2 regions of the Gordonia sp. PDNC005 genome follow, and region 2 is predicted to be linked to the other one. Evidence: riboswitches for the same ligand, from Rfam matches in the RefSeq annotation. Region 2 holds a riboswitch; the other holds the start of a gene.
The links. A riboswitch is a leader RNA that binds a small molecule or an ion and turns the genes downstream of it on or off. The one in region 2 is predicted to bind thiamine pyrophosphate.

Region 1: it holds a riboswitch for thiamine pyrophosphate, as region 2 does, so the genes downstream of both, thiC (phosphomethylpyrimidine synthase ThiC) here and JVX90_RS16985 (FAD-dependent oxidoreductase) in region 2, are expected to answer to the same signal.

What each region holds. Positions count from the first base shown of each region.
Region 1 is NZ_CP070351.1:76,193-82,338, forward strand. Features, by position in the region: gene JVX90_RS00490 (acyl-CoA dehydrogenase family protein) at 1-832, shown strand, start outside; gene thiD (bifunctional hydroxymethylpyrimidine kinase/phosphomethylpyrimidine kinase) at 1,090-1,878, opposite strand; gene thiC (phosphomethylpyrimidine synthase ThiC) at 1,926-3,614, opposite strand; TPP riboswitch at 3,610-3,719, opposite strand; gene JVX90_RS00505 (GNAT family N-acetyltransferase) at 3,899-4,258, shown strand; gene JVX90_RS00510 (siderophore-interacting protein) at 4,300-5,052, shown strand; gene JVX90_RS00515 (exodeoxyribonuclease III) at 5,375-6,146, opposite strand, start outside.
Region 2 is NZ_CP070351.1:3,522,161-3,528,306, forward strand. Features, by position in the region: gene JVX90_RS16975 (thiazole synthase) at 1-259, opposite strand, end outside; gene thiS (sulfur carrier protein ThiS) at 252-449, opposite strand; gene JVX90_RS16985 (FAD-dependent oxidoreductase) at 472-1,509, opposite strand; TPP riboswitch at 1,478-1,589, opposite strand; gene thiE (thiamine phosphate synthase) at 1,618-2,274, shown strand; gene JVX90_RS16995 (hypothetical protein) at 2,396-2,857, shown strand; gene JVX90_RS17000 (NUDIX hydrolase) at 2,925-3,398, opposite strand; gene JVX90_RS17005 (hypothetical protein) at 3,518-4,969, shown strand; gene JVX90_RS17010 (glutamate ABC transporter substrate-binding protein) at 4,966-5,940, shown strand; gene JVX90_RS17015 (serine/threonine-protein kinase) at 5,945-6,146, shown strand, end outside.

The DNA of each region.
Region 1 (6,146 bases), 810 kb from region 2:
TCAGATCCGGTCGGCGTTCGCCATGACCGAACCCGACGTCGCGAGCTCGGACGCCACCAACATCGGACTGTCGATCGTGCGGGACGGTGACGAGTACGTCATCAACGGCCGCAAGTGGTGGATCACCGGCGCGATGAACCCCAACGCCAAGATCTTCGTCGTGATGGGCAAAACCGACCCGGACGCCCCGCGCCACGCGCAGCAGTCCCAGGTCCTCGTTCCGCGGGACACTCCCGGGCTCGAAGTGGTCCGTCCGATGGAGGTGTTCGGATACGACGATCACAGCCACGGCGGCCACGCCGAACTGCGGTTCACCGACGTCCGTGTCCCGGTGGAGAACATCATCGCCTCCGAAGGTGCGGGATTCGCGATCGCGCAGGCCCGTCTCGGACCCGGCCGCATCCATCACTGCATGCGTGCGATCGGCCTCGCCGAGCGTGCCATCGAGCTGATGTGCGACCGCGCGTCGAACCGCGTCGCATTCGGTCGTCCGCTCGCCGAGCAGGGCGTGATCCGCGACTGGATCGCCGAGTCGCGGGTCCGCGTCGAGCAACTGCGGCTGCTGGTCCTCAAGACTGCGTGGCTGATGGACACGGTCGGCAACAAGGGTGCGCACACGGAGATCCAGGCGATCAAGATCGCCACTCCGCGCACCGTCCAGTGGATTCTCGACAAGGCGATCCAGACGCACGGCGCAGGTGGCCTGTCGCAGGACTTCCCGCTCGCGGAGTCGTACGCGGCGATCCGCACCCTCCGCTTCGCGGACGGCCCGGACGAGGTTCACAAGAACTCCCTCGCCAAGAACGAGATCCGTCGCCAGCAGAACCGCTGATCGTCCTGCTTCTCGCGCGACGGTCGAGCCCACCGCTCCTTGAGCGAGCTTGCGAGTCGAAAGGCGTCCTGGTTGTTGATGCTGGCCTTTCGACTCGCTCCGCTCGCTCAAGGAACAGTGGAGAGCCGCTCGCTCAAGGAACAGTGGAGAGCCGCTCGCTCAAGGAACAGTGGAGAGCCGCTCGCTCAAGGAACAGCGGACAGTCGCGTGCTCAAGGAACAGCGGACAGTCGCTTGGGCACGGGGGCGGCGAGTCGGTCAGCCGACGCGCCAGAGGGGATTGACGGGGCCGTGGCCTGCGCCGAGCGGGTATGCGGACTCCAGGCCGCGCGTCACCCAGCCCTTTGCGAACGCCACCGCGTCGGGCACCGAGTACTCGTGGGCCAGCGCGCTACAGATCGCGGCCGCGAGGGTGTCACCTGCTCCGTGATCGTGCGCCGTGTCGATTCGAGGTCCGTCGATCTCGATGTAGTCGTCACCGTCGAACAGCAGGTCGGGGCTGCGGTCACTGCCGCGAAGGTGCCCGCCCTTCACCAACGCCCACCGTGCGCCACGATCTCGCAGCGCTCGTGCGGCCGCTCGTTGAGTGTCGGCGTCGACGACGTCGATACCGGTGATGAGCCGAACCTCGTCGAGGTTCGGCGTCACGATGTCGGCCAGTGGGAACATGCGTCCCACCAGGGTGTCGAGGGCATCGGCCGCAAGCAGGGGGTCGCCGTGCATCGACGCGCACACCGGGTCGACCACCAGCGGCACCCCTCCGCCGCCGATGCCGACCTCGGTGCACGCGTCGGCGATCGCCGAGATGATCTCGGCGGTCGCCAGCATCCCCGTCTTCACGGCCATCAGCCCGATGTCGGAGGTGACCGTCCGGATCTGCGCGGCCACCACATCGGGGTCGATCGTCTGCACACCGCTGACCCCGAGACTGTTCTGGACGGTCACCGCGGTCACGGCGACACAGCCGTGGAGCCCGAGGAGCGCGAACGTCCGAAGGTCGGCCTGGATTCCGGCGCCGCCGCCGGAGTCGGACCCGGCGATCGTCATGACGCGGACCGGCGTATCGCCGGGGACAGCGGTGGGCAGCAGATCAGTCACGGTGCGGCGACCTCTTCCTTCGAGACCCCGTCATTCGAAACCTCGGTCAGCGGCAGGTACACCTGGTTGCCCGCGGCCGCGAACTCCTTGGACTTCGCGGCCATCTCCTGAGCGATCTTCCGATCGATGTCGTCCGCGGTGACGAGGTTGTTCTCCTCGGCGTAGGCGCGGACGTCGGCCGAGATCCGCATGGAGCAGAACTTGGGGCCGCACATCGAGCAGAAGTGTGCAGTCTTCGCCGGTTCGGCGGGCATCGTCTCGTCGTGGTACTCGCGGGCAGTGTCGGGATCGAGCGCAAGATTGAACTGGTCGGTCCAGCGGAACTCGAATCGCGCCTTCGAGAGGGCGTCGTCCCGCTCCTGTGCCCGTGGATGCGCCTTCGCCAGATCGGCGGCGTGTGCGGCGATCTTGTAGGTGATGACGCCGACTTTCACGTCGTCTCTGTTCGGCAGTCCGAGGTGTTCCTTCGGGGTGACGTAGCAGAGCATCGCGGTACCGGCCTGCGCGATCATCGCGGCGCCGATCGCCGACGTGATGTGGTCGTACGCGGGTGCGATGTCGGTGGCGAGCGGACCGAGCGTATAGAACGGCGCCTCCTCGCACCACTCCTCTTCCAGGCGGACGTTCTCGGCGATCTTGTGCATCGGTACGTGGCCCGGGCCCTCGATCATCACCTGGACGCCGTGGCCCTTGGCGATCTTCGTCAGTTCGCCGAGGGTGCGGAGCTCCGCGAACTGGGCCTCGTCGTTGGCGTCGGCGATCGACCCGGGGCGTAGGCCGTCACCCAGCGAGAACGTGATGTCGTAGCGTGCCAGGATCTCGCACAGTTCGTCGAAGTGGGTGTACAGGAACGATTCGGTGTGGTGAGCCAGGCACCACGCCGCCATGATCGATCCGCCGCGCGAGACGATGCCCGTGACACGCTTCGCGGTCAGCGGCACGTAGCGCAGGAGGACTCCCGCGTGCACTGTCATGTAATCGACGCCCTGCTCGGCCTGCTCGATGACCGTGTCGCGGTAGATCTCCCAGGTGAGCTTGGTCGGATCGCCGTTGACCTTCTCCAGGGCCTGGTAGATCGGCACGGTGCCGACGGGAACGGGGGAGTTCCGCATGATCCACTCGCGGGTCACGTGGATGTCCTTGCCCGTTGAGAGATCCATGATGGTGTCGGCGCCCCAGCGGGTGGCCCACACCATCTTCTCGACTTCCTCCGCGATCGACGACGTGACCGCCGAGTTGCCGATGTTGGCGTTGACCTTCACTGCGAAGGCCTTGCCGATGATCATCGGTTCGCACTCCGGGTGCTTGCGGTTCGCCGGGATCACCGCGCGGCCGATCGCGACTTCGCTGCGTACCAGTTCGACGTCGACGCCCTCGCGGGCGGCGATGTAGCGCATCTCCGGGGTAATCACGCCCGCCCGAGCCCATGCGAGCTGGGTGGCGACACCGTCGACGGGGGCGGGACTGGTCCAGGTGTCGCGGGTTCTCTCCAGACCGGCCTCGACGTCGATCACAACGGTCGAATCGGTGTACGGACCCGAGGTGTCGTACAGGTCGAGGTGCTCGCCGTTGGTCAGGTGCACGCGGCGCTGCGGAACACGCAGTTCGTCGACGTGCAGGTATTCCTTGGTGCTGCCCTGGATCGGGCCTGTGGTGACGCTGTCTGCAGACATGGGTGTGCCCATGACTTCTCCTCCCTACGCCGGCATTACCCGGACAGGTTCGAGCGGTCGACGACCGCCAGTCGCCATCTCAGCCCTCGGATCGTGAGAGCCCCCGCGTGTGTAGTTGTGTGTGCTCGCCGTTGTTCGCCGGAGCGAAGAGGGGCACGTTGGTCAGCGTACGTCATGGCGCTGAGCTCCGGGCAGAGCCCGGGCTGACGCTTAAACGTGATGCAGATGTGACTGATGTGACTTGCGACACATGGTTACGCGACCGTAAGGTTGTGACTGTCATCACAGGAGGTGTCATGCATCTGAGGAACCGTCTCGGGAACCATCGTCATCACCCGCCGCATCGTTCGGCGCGGTCGTTGCTGCAGCAGATATCGGAAGTCGTCCACAATCCCGACCGTGAGCGGTTCGAACTCTGGGTGGCAGGCGATCTCGTTGGGGTCCTCGGTTATCGCATCGACGCTGGGGAACAGACGGCCACCATCCTGCACACCGTGCTGTACGACGAATACTCCGGACACGGTCTGGCCACCCGCCTCACCGGCAATGCCATGGAGTACATGCGAGACCAGGGTCTGCGTGTCCGGCCGTTGTGCACGTTCACCAAGCGATACGTCGACGAGCATCCCGGCGTAGTTGCTCTCGCTCCCGCCTGAGGGGTCGGTTAGGCTTACCTCATCTAAGGAGGTGGGCCTGTATGAGCGAGAAGAAGCAGCCGTCGCGCGGTTGGCAAGGCGCGATCATGAAGGCGTTCCGCGCGGACGACTTCGTCTTGACCGTGACCGGCGTGGAGACGGTCACCGAGCACTACGTGCGGCTCGGATTCACCGGAGGCGGCCTGCTGGCCGAGATCCCCGTGCACCCGACCATGTGGGTTCGTGGATGGTTCCCGTCCGACGGCGCCCTTCACCAGCGTGGATACACGCTTGTGGATCCGGACCCGGCGACCGACACGTTCCATCTCGAGTTCACCCTCCATGACGGACCGGCCGCTCGGTGGGCGCAGAACGCCGAGGTCGGCGACCAGCTGTCCGTCTCCGTGATGGTCAGCAAGTTCGACATGCCCGACCCGGCTCCCACTCAATGGTTGCTCGCCGGCGACACCGCCTCGCTTGCCGCCGTCAACTCCCTGCTCGACGCGTTCACTGCGACCGGGACCGGCGTTGCTGCCACTCTCTGGTTCGAGTACACCCACGACGACGACCGTGACCTGCCGCTGCGTGCCCGTTCACAGGACACCGTTCACTGGGTCCGCCGCGAGCGCGACGGGCAGGGACTCCTCGAGGCCGTCAAGACTGCGGCGTTCGACGCGTCGGGCGCGCACGCGTGGGTGGCGCTCGACGCCGCGAGCACCCGTGCTGTCACCGCGGCGTTCCGCGCGGACTTCAAGCTCGGGCGCGGCGGCGTGAAGTCGCGTGCGTACTGGCGCGTCGGGAAGCCGTTCGCCTGATCGCTCCCACTGCTCGTTGAGAAGCCGTGCGCAATGCGCTTAGCGAGTTTCGCATCTCCTGCTTCGTGCGTGAATTTCGCTCCTCTTGCTCCTTGAGCGGTTTCGCTCCTACTGCTCCTTGAGCGATCTCGTTCTTACTGCTCCTTGAGCGAGCTTGCGAGTCGAAAGGTTTGCGGGTCAACACCTTTCGACTCGCTCCGCTCGCTCAAGGAGCAGTACGGCGAGCTCGTTGTAAGGAGCAGTGGGGCGAGCTTGTTGCGGGGAGCAGTGGGGCGGGCTCGTTCCGCTAGGCGGCGAGCTTCCGAAGGGGAGGGGCGGGAAGTCAGGAGAGGTCGAGGACGACCGGTGCGTGATCGCTGGCGCCTTTGGCGGCGCGAGCGGCGGTGTCGATGAAGGCGTCGTGGACGCGGTCGTTCAACGCAGGAGAGCATAGAGCGAAGTCGATCCGCATGCCTTCGTTCTTTTGATGCCTGCCCGCGGTGTAGTCCCAAAACGTGTAGGTGTTGGGGCCCGGCGTGAACGGTGCCGCGCTGTCGGCGTACCCGGCGTCGACAAACGCGCGGAATGCGCCACGCTCGGCGTCCGACGTGTGCGTTCGTTCGGCGAAGTAGTCGACGTCCCAGACGTCGTCGTCGGTCGGCGCAACGTTCCAGTCGCCTGCGAGCGCGATCTGGGCGGCCGGGTCGTGTGTCAGTTCCAACTGCATCACTCCGGCGAGAGTGTTGAGCCAGTCGAGTTTGTACGCGAGATGCGGATCGCCCGGTGCCCGTCCGTTGGGGACGTACAAGCTCCACACGCGGACGTCTCCGCACATCGCCGACATCGCTCGGGCCTCGCGGACACCGTTGTACTCCGGCTCACCGTCGAAGCCGAGGTGAACATCCTGCAGGCCGACACGGGATGCGATGGCGACACCGTTGTAGCCGCCGCTTCCGTGGAACGCGACGTCGTAGCCGTGGGCGATGAAGCTCATCACCGGGAACTGATCGTCGGAGCACTTCGTCTCCTGGATGGCGAGGACATCCACGGCGTGCCTGGTCATCCACGCGACGACATCCTCTGACCGGGCGCGGATCGAGTTCACATTCCAGGTG
Region 2 (6,146 bases):
CCAGCTGCGCGGTCAGCACGGCCTCGGCAGTCGTGTGACATCCCGCGGTGTTCGGGAGCACCGCGATGTCGAGCCTCCGCAGGAGGTCGAGGACGCCGGTCCCGGCCGTCGGATCCACCCGACGCATCGCGACTGTCGTGAGTTCAGTGCCGGAGGCTACGAGTGCACGTTCCAGGACGGCGAGGTTCGACGCCCCGCCGGTGCCCATGATCAGCCGTGACGAGAACTCGCGGCCCGCCACGACAAATCCGTCAGCCACCCTGCACCGCCGTCAGAACGTCGACCTCGGCGTAGGCGCCGATCTCTTCGTCCCAACGCGTCTTCGGCCGCACCACACCGTTGACGGCGACAGCGACGCCGGTGTCCGGCAGATCGAGGTGCGCGAGCAGTGCAGGTACGTCGACAGGTCCGTCGAGGACGACGGTGTCGCCGTTGACTGTGAGTTCCACGGGATTCTCCTTCGTTGAGGGTTCAAGCAAGCAGGCAGGCGACACGGTTCGCCGTCCACGGCGCGAGGGCTATTCCGTTGCGGCCGTGGCCGGTCGCAACGATCACGCGGTCGTCGATCCGACGGATCACAGGAAGTCCGTCCACGGACGACGGGCGGATCCCGGCCGCGGTCTCCACCAGTTCGTAGGTACGCAGGCCCGGCATCAGTTCGCCCGCGTCGGCGAGCAGGTCCGCGACTCCCCCTGCTTGCGGAGCACGATCGTCCGGCCCGACGGCCTCGTACTGGGTTGCGCCGACGACTACTCCGTCGGCACGCGGGACGACGTACAGTGGTCTGCCGTGCCAGCGGGCTCGGATCACTCGAGCGGGCGGCGGCACCGCCCACCGAGTGCGACGCAGGCGAAGAATCTCGCCTTTCTCGCCGCGCATCGGTAGTTCCCCCACGGACGCTACCTGCGGAGTTCCCAACCCCGCGGCTACGAGAACCTGATCGCCCGGGACCGCGGCGGCGTCGGTGATTTCAGCAGCAACGAACCGGACTCCCGCTCCCCCGGCAGCGGACCTGAGCGCGTCGAGCAGACGTCGATTGTCGACAGCGCCCTCCCCGGTCGCGAGGTATCCGCCCGCGGTGTTTCGAGTGAGCGCGAATTCGACACGACGCATTCCCGCCGCAGATTCGGCGTTGATCGTCGCATCCGGCAGCTGGGCGCGCACGAACGCGACCTGGTCGTCGAGCTCTGCGAGATCGGCGCTCGACGCGGCGACCAACAGGCTGTCGTCGGCGACCCGAACGGCGGGGTCACCTAGACGAGTCAGGAAGTCCGGCCAAGCGGATGCCGACTCCGCGGCCACCGCGAGCAGAGCGTCTTCACCTGGCCTGGTCTCTCCGAAACAGCCGAGCATTCCGCCCGCGACGTGCGCGGCACGGCGCTGTGTCCCGGCGTCGAACACTGTCACCGACCAGCCGCGATCTGCTGCCGCCAACGCACACGACAGCCCGATCACTCCGCCGCCGACAACAGAGAGGTCACGTCCCACGATGCATCCCTTCGCCGGCATTACCCGGATCAGGTCAGACGGTCAGCGACGGCCCGCGTCGCACTCTCAGCCCGGCGCCCCGGACTCCCGTGTCTTCACACTTCCGCCGCCCAGCCTACCGTTGACACCATGCCCGCCGACCCGCGCACCGCTCTCGCCGACGCCCGCCTCTACCTGTGCACCGATGCCCGCCGCGAGCGCGGCGACCTCCTCGACTTCATCGCCGAAGCCGTCGCCGGAGGTGTCGACATCGTGCAACTCCGAGACAAGGAACTCGACGCGAAGGAAGAACTCGAGATCCTCGCCGCGATGCGGGGCGTGGTGCACGCGGGCGGCGCTCTGCTCGCCGTCAACGACCGCGCCGACATCGCACACGCCGCGCGGGCCGACGTCCTCCACATCGGGCAGGACGACCTGCCGCCGGCCGCGGCGCGTGCCATCGTCGGACCCGATGTCGTCATCGGCCGTTCCACGCACGACGAGGACCAGATGCGCGCGGCAGCCGCCGACCCAGATGTCGACTACTTCTGCACCGGCCCGTGCTGGACGACGCCCACCAAACCCGGCCGCGCCGCGACCGGCCTCGGCCTGGTGCGGGCCGCTCATTCGGAGTCCGGCGGCAAACCGTGGTTCGCGATCGGCGGAATCGATCTGGACCTGGTCCACGATGTGGCGGCCGCCGGCGCGTCACGCATCGTTGTGGTGCGTGCGATCACTGACGAAGCGGATCCACGCGGGGCCGCTACCGCTCTCCGCGGTGCGGTGCTAGGCTCGTCGACACTATGACGTGGAAGCTCCTGGTAACCCGCCGCAGCGGGGTCTGATTCGACCGACCCCCCGCTGCGGGTTCGTCGTCTTCCACCACTTTCGTCGGTCACGAAATCTTCGACCGAAATGAACCGACGATATGCGTTCCATTCAGATCCACCCGACATCGTTGACCCCGTACGGGCACGGCGTCCGCCGACTGCCCGCCTGGTTCCCACCGGAGGCGGCCACGATGACCACTGCCAGCTTCAACAACACTTACGCCCCGACCGGCGCGATCGCCCTCGACGACCTTCGGGTCGAGCCCGGCGCCGCCGACATGGTTCGCTGCACCGCCCACATGACGGTCGCCGCACGCACGGTCAGTCTCGAGGCGACCGCGGCGGGCACGATCGGCGCGATGACGTCGATGCTCTACGACATCGGCGCGGGCGTCGAGATCATGTCGTTCTACCAGCAGACCGAAGGCGCGGAGATCATCACGTATCTCCTCTGCGACCGTGACGGCGACCGCTGCTGGAGTTACGGCCGCGGGCGGACTGGCGACGAGTCAGCAGTCAATGCGCTCATCTCCGGGGCCAATCAGCTCGCGAAAGGCTGAGCCGTATCTGCTTCCTTGAGCGAGCGAAGCGAGTCAACTGGCTGTTCAGGGTCTGAATCGGAGACGGTCAGAACCGGAGACGATCCACGAGCGCGGGCCAGGCCAGGGCCAACCCCGGGTGCAGGGGGAGGTCGGCGACCGACGCGGAGGGCACCCAGCGCAGTTCCGCCGACTCGCCGTTGGCGACGGTCGTGATCTGATGTGCGGTCCGAGCGATGACCGTCGTGTACGTCCATCCGCTCGACGCCCGGTGGGTGACCACCGAGTCGGTCACCTCGAGGTCGGACGCGGCGATGCCCGCCTCTTCGTGCGCCTCGCGAACGGCGGCCTGCTCGACGGTCTCGTGGGAGTCGCGGGCACCGCCGGGCAGGCCCCAGGTGCCGCCTTGGTGCGACCACACCGCACGGTGCTGCAGCAGCACGGCGACACCGTCGCCGCCTCCGTCGAGGGGTGCGGTGAGCAGGAGTCCCGCAGCACCGTGACGTCCCCAGTAGCGCTGTCCGTCAGCGTCGAAGACCCAGCCGTCGCCGTCTCCCTGCACGATGTCTCCTTCGCCGTCCGCGGGTGATCGCCCGACTCGCCCATCACGCTACCGGGTCCTCCCATGCGGACGAAGGGCTGCGGACTAGGCTGGGTTGAACCGAGGGAAAGGGACCGCAAGTGACCGGCCAGGTTTCGGGTGTGCGCTCCGCGCTCTCGCATGCCGGTCGGACTGTGATCCCCGACCGGGTCACTCCGGGACCCACTCTGCGGCAGGTGATCGCAGACCGCAGGGAGATCGCCGCCATGACTCGGGAGCGCGTGGCATCCCCGCTGGTGACGCTGCGTTTCTACGCGACGACTACGCCTGGGAAGCTGGTCATCATCCTGCTCGCGATGATCGTCGCCTGCGGTCTCACCGGGTGGTACTCGTCGGCTGCATTGACCTCTCGCAGTTCCACCCTGTCGTCGTTGATCGATCGGAGTGAACCGCAGGCCGAGGCCGCCGAAGTCCTCTACAGCTCGCTGTCGGTGGCCGACGCGTCCGCCAATTCGGCGTTCATCTCCGGCGGCCGCGAAACGCCCGAGCTGCGGGCGAACTTCATGAACTCGATCGCGACGGCGTCCACGGCGCTGATCGCCGCGACCGACGGCTACCGCGAAGGCGCGGCCCCACACACCGAGGACGAGGAGTCGGCCCGCGCCGACCTGAACACGTTGGCGGTGAAGATCCCCGCCTACACGGGGCTCGTCGAGACCGCACGCACGAACAACCGGCTCGGCTACCCGGTCGGCTCGGCGTATCTGACGGTCGCGTCGTCGTTGATGCAGAACACGATCCTGCCGGCGGCACAACGGCTCTACGAGCAACGGTCGGCCGCCATCTCCGAACCGCAGCGCACACTGACGGTCCCCCCGTGGGGTGTGTACGTCGCACTGTTCCTGATCATCGGCATGCTGCTGGCCACAGGCCGCTACCTCGCGAGACGGACACGGCGTCATTTCAACATCGGGTTGATCGCCGCGCTCACGGCGATGATCCTGGGCACGGTGTGGCTGCTCGCATCCGGTCTGATGTCGGTCGCCGCGGCCAACACCGCCAAGGTGTCGGGCGCCGACCCGCTGCACACCCTCACCAGCATGCGGATTCTGACCCAGCAGGCGCGTTCGGCGGAGACCCTGTCGCTGGTGCGTCGGTCGGATCCCGGCGAACTCGACCGCACGTTCATGGACGCCATGGACAAGATCCGAACCGAGGCCGACGCACTGCGCGCCGATCCCGATCTCGCCGACGATCCCGGAGTCACCGACCGTCTCGAAGACGTGAAGTCGGCCGTCGTCCGGTGGCGGTCCGCACACGTCGAAGTCGCACGACTGTTGACCAACGGCGACTTCACCGGAGCACGTGCGCTCACCGTCGGCGAGGGCACCATAAGCACCGCGACGGCGTACTCCGAGGCGAACACGGCGCTCGTCGCCGCCATCAACGACGCCCGGTCGACGTTCCGGACCAACATCAACACCGCTCAGCGAGTTCTCGGGTTCACCGGCGGCGGCATCGCCGTACTGTGCGTGGTCGCTGCGCTCGCCGTGTTCGGCGGACTGTTCCCGCGGATCCGGGAGTACCGATGAACCGTCGTCTCACCGCAACGTTGGTCTCCGTGGTCGTCGCGGCGTCACTCACCGCCTGCGCTATGCCTACCAACGAGGGCAACCCGCCGCCGACGACCACAGCGTTCATCCCCTTGCCTCCGGACGTCACCTTCGACGACTCCGTCGACACGCGGATCCAGAGCACCACATGCGACACGTCGAGCCTCAGGCCGACCGACAGCACGCCGGAACCCGGCCAGATGCCGCCCGGATCGACGATGGCGGCCATCGTCAAACGCGGCCGTCTTGTGGTCGGCACGGACCTCGGATCGAATCCGCTGAGCTTCCGCGATCCCCTGTCCGGCGACGTGAGGGGCTTCGACGTCGACGTCGCGCACTGGATCGCCGCTGCACTGTTCGGCGACCCCAACCGCATCGACTACCGGATGGTCTCGACCGACAACCGGATCGACGCGCTCACCTCCGGAGCGGTCGACGTCGTCATCAAATCGATGAGCATCACGTGCAAACGTCTGGAGTCGATCGACTTCTCATCGCCGTACTTCAACGCCGCGCAGCGCATCCTCGCCTACCGGCACTCCGGGATCGAGACAGTTGCCGACCTGAAGAACAAGAAGGTGTGCGCCACCCGATCGTCCACGTCGGCGACCAGGGTGAAGGAGATGACGCCGAGCGTTCGGTTCGTGTCGACGGTCAGCTGGGCCGACTGTCTGGTGATGATGCAGCAGGGACAGGTGGACGCGATCACATCCGACACTCCGATCCTCGCGGGCATCGTCGCCCAGGACCCCTGGGTGCAGGTGGTCGGAGACAGCCTCGGCACCGAGGATTACGGCGTCGGCGTAGCGAAGGGGCACCCCGACTTCGTGCGTTTCATCAACGGGGTTCTCGCCGCACGCCGCGGCGACGGCAGTTGGCAGAGGTCCTATTCCGAATGGCTGTCGGTCCTCGGACCGGGCAGCCCGCCGTCGTATTCCTACCGCGATTGAGATCATGGCCGACCACACCGACGAACCCTCGACCGAACCGGCGCAGACGATGCCGACGGACACTCCGCCGCGCGCGTCTGCGGTTGAGGTGAGCACTGCCGCCACCGATGAGGGCCCGGCGACACAGGCCACCGAGACGGCGGCGTCACTCGTCGGCCCGCCGACGGTCGGCACGATGCCCGCGCACGAGGGGACCCAGGCGACGC